DNA from 2 places in the Phenylobacterium hankyongense genome. Region 1 is predicted to be linked to the other one. Evidence: predicted binding sites of a transcription regulator. Region 1 holds the regulator's gene; the other holds the start of a gene.
The links. Region 1 encodes LexA, which represses DNA repair genes until DNA is damaged. Its sites were predicted from a motif close to ATGTTCNCNANNTGTTCT; they were not measured.
Positions count from the first base shown of each region.

Region 2: a site for LexA is predicted at 1,064-1,081, ahead of ssb (single-stranded DNA-binding protein). Genes of this name have one in related genera too.

Region 1 is NZ_QFYP01000001.1:3,248,064-3,250,447, reverse strand. Features, by position in the region: gene trpD (anthranilate phosphoribosyltransferase) at 1-357, shown strand, start outside; gene trpC (indole-3-glycerol phosphate synthase TrpC) at 354-1,145, shown strand; gene lexA (transcriptional repressor LexA) at 1,289-1,978, shown strand; gene DJ021_RS15620 (hypothetical protein) at 2,111-2,384, shown strand, end outside.
Region 2 is NZ_QFYP01000001.1:3,500,053-3,502,436, forward strand. Features, by position in the region: gene DJ021_RS16800 (DUF3617 domain-containing protein) at 57-488, shown strand; gene ssb (single-stranded DNA-binding protein) at 499-981, opposite strand; gene DJ021_RS16810 (hypothetical protein) at 1,123-1,497, opposite strand; gene DJ021_RS16815 (hypothetical protein) at 1,537-2,223, opposite strand; gene DJ021_RS16820 (PQQ-binding-like beta-propeller repeat protein) at 2,274-2,384, opposite strand, start outside.

The sequences.
Region 1 (2,384 bases):
GGCATGGACGAGATCACCACCACGGGCGAGACCCAGGTCGCCGAATGGCGCGACGGCCAGGTGCGGCTGTTCCGCATCACGCCCGAGGCCGTCGGCCTGCCGCGCGCGGCGCAGGCCGACCTCACCGGCGGCAGCCCGGCGGAGAACGCGCGCGCGCTGCGCGACCTGCTGTCCGGCGCCAAGGGCCCCTATCGCGACATCGTGCTGCTGAACGCCGCCGCCGCCTTCCTGGTCTCGGACCGGGTCGAGACCCTGCGCGAGGGCGCGGACCTCGCCGGCCAGGTGATCGACGACGGCCGCGCGGCCCAGGCCCTGGCGCGCCTGGTCGCCGTCACCAACGCAGTCGAGCCCGCATGACCGACATCCTGGCCAAGATCGCCGCCTACAAGCGCGAGGAGGTCGTCCAGCGCAAAGCCTCGCGCGGCCTGGTCGACCTCGACGCGGAGATCCGTCTCGCCAGCCCGCCGCGCGGCTTCCGCGCCGCCCTGGTTCGCGCCCATGCTCCGGGCCGGCTCGCCCTCATCGCGGAGATCAAGAAGGCCTCGCCGTCCCGCGGCCTGATCCGCGAGGACTTCGACCCGCCGAGCCTGGCGCAGGCCTATGAGGCTGGCGGCGCGGCCTGCCTGTCCGTACTCACCGACGGCCCGAGCTTCCAGGGCGCCGACAGCTACCTCGCCGCCGCCCGCGGGGCCGTCGCCCTGCCCTGCCTGCGCAAGGAATTCCTGGTCGATCCCTGGCAGGTAACCGAGTCCCGCGCCCTGGGCGCCGACGCCATCCTGGTGATCCTGGCCATGATCGACGACGTCCTGGCCGCCGAGCTGATGGCGGAAGCGCGGCGCCTGGGGATGGACGCTCTGGTCGAGGTGCACGACGAGGCGGAGATGGCCCGGGCGGGCGCGCTCGGGGCCGACCTCGTCGGGGTCAACAACCGTGACCTGCGCAGCTTCGTCACCGACCTCGCGGTGACAGAACGGCTGGCGGCCCAAGCCCCGGCCGGCGCCCTGCTGGTCACCGAAAGCGGCATCTTCACGCCGCAGGACGCCGCTCGCCTGGAACGCTCGGGCGCGACGGCCATGCTGGTCGGCGAAAGCCTGATGCGGCAGCCGGATGTCACCGCCGCCACCCAGGCGTTGCTCGCGGCGTGAGTCGCACCCGACGCTCGCCCGCTCCCGATTTCCCCAGCGTTTTCAGGGTATCGTGGGTAACTTGACATTAACCCGGAACACCTAGAGAACATCCACAACGTTTGCGCTTTGTTCTCAAGGCGATCTGGCTGAAGGTCTGATCCATGCTCACCCGTAAGCAGCACGAGTTGCTCATGTTCATCCATGAGCGGATCAAGGAAACCGGCGTCTCGCCGTCCTTCGACGAGATGAAGGAGGCGCTGGACCTGGCGTCGAAGTCCGGCATCCACCGGCTGATCACCGCCCTCGAGGAGCGCGGCTTCCTGCGCCGCCTGCCCCACCGGGCCCGGGCGCTGGAGGTGGTGAAGCTGCCGCAGCAGGCGACCACGTCCTCGCCGCCGAAGGGCCGCGCGCCCTTCAAGCCGCAACTGGTCGAGGCCGGCGGCGCCGCGCCCCAGGCCGCCAACGACACCCGCGAGCTGCCGGTGCTCGGCCGCATCGCCGCCGGCACGCCGATCGAGGCGATCCAGCAGGAGCGCGACCGGCTCTCGGTGCCGGAGACCATGCTGGGCGCCGGCGAGCACTTCGTGCTCGAGGTGCAGGGCGATTCGATGATCAACGCCGGCATCCTCGACGGCGACTACGTGGTGATCCGGCGGACCGACGCCGCCAACTCGGGCGACATCGTGGTGGCCCTGGTCATGGGCGAGGAAGCCACCCTCAAGCGCCTGCGTCGCAAGGGCGCCTCGATCGCCCTGGAGGCCGCCAACCCGGCCTACGAGACCCGCATCTTCGGGCCCGACCAGGTGGCGGTGCAGGGCCGGCTGGTGGGACTGATCCGCCGCTATCACTAATTTGTGAGCCCGGCTGCAACCTCAGCCGTGGCGTCGCGTTCTGGCGCGTGGGGTTCGCGCGTTCGCTTTGACGACGCGCGGGGTGTCCCGCGCCCGGCCGATCGTCGGCGGGCATTCGGCTAGGAGAACCACATGCGAATTCTGACCCTCGCGGCTATCGCCGCCCTGTCGCTGACGGCCGCCGCCTGCGGTAAGCCCGATGCCCAGAAGGCCACGGAAGAAGCCAACAAGGCCAGCACCGAAGCGGCCGCTGCGCAGACCGCGGCCTCTGAGGCCAGCAGCGCCACGGCGCCGACGCCGGGCGATGCGGCTCAGGCGGCCGGCGATGCGGCCAAGACCGCCGCCGACCACGCCGCCAAGGCCGGCGATGCGGCCAAGGACGCCGGCGACGCCGCCAAGGACGCTG
Region 2 (2,384 bases), 250 kb from region 1:
ACCGTTCAGGCCCGGTCAGGCAAGCTTGCGACGACTCCGACCCCATATGGGATGCCATGAAGCCCCTGATCCCCTTCCTGCTGGCCGCCGCGATCGCCGCCCCGGCCGCCGCCCAGCCCTCGGCCATCCAGCCCGGCTATTGGGAGACCACCAACCGGGTGACCTCGCCGTTCCCGACGCGCAAGGTCGAGCGCCGGTGCATCAAGCCCTCGGACGTCGCCAAGTTCATGGAGGGGCCGAGCAACCACATCTACACCTGCACCTATCCGACCCGGCAGATCGCCGACGGCAAGATCCGGCTGGCGGGCAGTTGCAAGACGCGGGAAGGCAAGCCCGTGCCGATCTCCGGCCAGGGTGTCTTCACCAGCGACAGCTTCCACCTCGACGCCCGGGTCGAAACCCAGGTCGGCGGCGTGACGATCCCGGTGCGCGCCAGCACCGACGCCAAGCGCCTCGCCGACGCCTGCCCGGCGGAGGCCGCCGGCTAGCCGTTAGCCGCTAGAAAGGGATCTCGTCGTCCAGGTCGGCGGAGAAGTCCTCGCGCGCGCCGGAGCTCTGGGTCTTCGGACCGGCCGACGAGGAGAAGCCGCCGGAATAGCCGCCGCCCTCGCCCTGTTCGGCGTCGCCGCCGCGGCCGTCCAGCATGGTCAGCTCGCCGCGGAACTTCTGCAGCACGATCTCGGTGGAATACTTTTCCTGGCCCGACTGGTCGGTCCACTTGCGGGTCTGGATCGCCCCCTCGAGGTAGATCTTCGAGCCCTTGCGCAGGTATTGCTCGGCCACCTTCACGAGGTTCTCGTTGAAGATCACCACCCGGTGCCACTCGGTGCGCTCCTTGCGCTCGCCCGAGGACCGGTCCCGCCAGGTCTCCGACGTGGCGACGCGCAGGTTCGCCACCCGATCGCCCGAACCGAGGCTGCGGATCTCGGGATCGGCCCCGAGGTTGCCCACCAGAATCACCTTGTTGACGCTGCCCGCCATGTCGATTGTCCTAAGCTTCCGTGGAATGCGGGCCGTCAGCCCTGATCTAGGCTTAGCGCGCCGTTAACACCTCGGCAACCCCGTGTTCTGTTTTTGTTCCAGACGCTCCACAGCGCATTTTGGCCGCAGCGCATTTGGCCGCTACTGCGGCATCGCGCCCGGGATCGCCAGCCGGCCGTCGCCGGTGCGCACCAGCGCGACGTAGCGCGGGCCTTCCAGCGAGGTGGAGGTCATCACCCCCTCCTTCTCCAGGAACAGGAAGTTGGCCTGGTAGGCCCCGTAGATGTTCTGGGCGTTGCCGCCCATGCGCAGGAACTTGACCCGCATGGCCTCCAGGTTGGCCGCGCAGGTCTCGAGGTTCGGGGCGACGACCAGCTTGTTGTACTTCAGCGAGCCGTCCTTCTGCGGGACCACATGGTAGCAGACCCGCACGTCGCCGGGCGGCTCGGTGCGCTTCTGGCAGGCCGAGAGCGCCGCGGCGGCGGCAAGGGTGGCGATGAGGGCGGTTCGGTTCATGGGGCCAGCCTATCGAAGGGTCAGTCGGGCGCGAGGGCGTCAGCCCACCGGGGGAACGCTGCAGCCGCCGCCCTGCTCCACCAGGGTGCGGAAGCTGCGGTTGTCGCCCGAGATCTCCACCCGCCCGGGCACCAGGCGCAGGGTCTGCTGCAACCAGCGGCCGTAGGTGGCGCCGCCCTGCCGCTCGCAGCGGCCGGCGAACAGCGTCTGGACGCAGGCGTTGAGGGTGAGATCGGTCGGCAGCTTGCGCCACTGGCTCTCGCTGTAGCGCCAGCAGCTTCCGGTCGGCGCGCTGACCGCCTGCGGGGCGGCGGCGGCGGTCGGCGCGGTCGGCGGCGCGGCGACCGGGGTGGCGGGTTCGGCGGGGGGCGGCAGCGGGGTCAGCACGGTGCCGGCCTGTTCGGCCGCGGCCAGGGCGCCGGAAGGATCGACGCCGACGTCCAGGGCGTCGGTGGCCACCCCGTTGTGCTGGGCGCACTGCGCCAGGGTGAGCTCGCCCACGAACTGGCCGGCCACGAAGCAGCGCAGCGGCTTCGTGGGGTCCATGTGGCCTTCGTTCGGGGCGGCGTTGGAGTCGATCACGAGTCCGCCGCGGGAGGCCGGCGGCGGCGGCGCGCGCTCGCCGCGATGCCCGGACGTCATCGCCCAGCCGATGAGGACTCCGGCGATCAGCGCAAGCGCGCCGCCGGCGATCACGAGCTGCGTTCGGCGGTCGGTGAAGTCCATGGCCTTCGCTAGACTGCGCCGGGCCGGCTTTCAAGCCGCGCGGGCGGAGGTCAGCCGCCGCCCAGGAGGGTGCTGGCGATGCTGCCGCCGGTCGCCGCGCCGCTGGTTGTGCTGCCGCCGCTGCCGCCCGTGAGGCGATCCAGCGCCGCCTGATAGTTGGC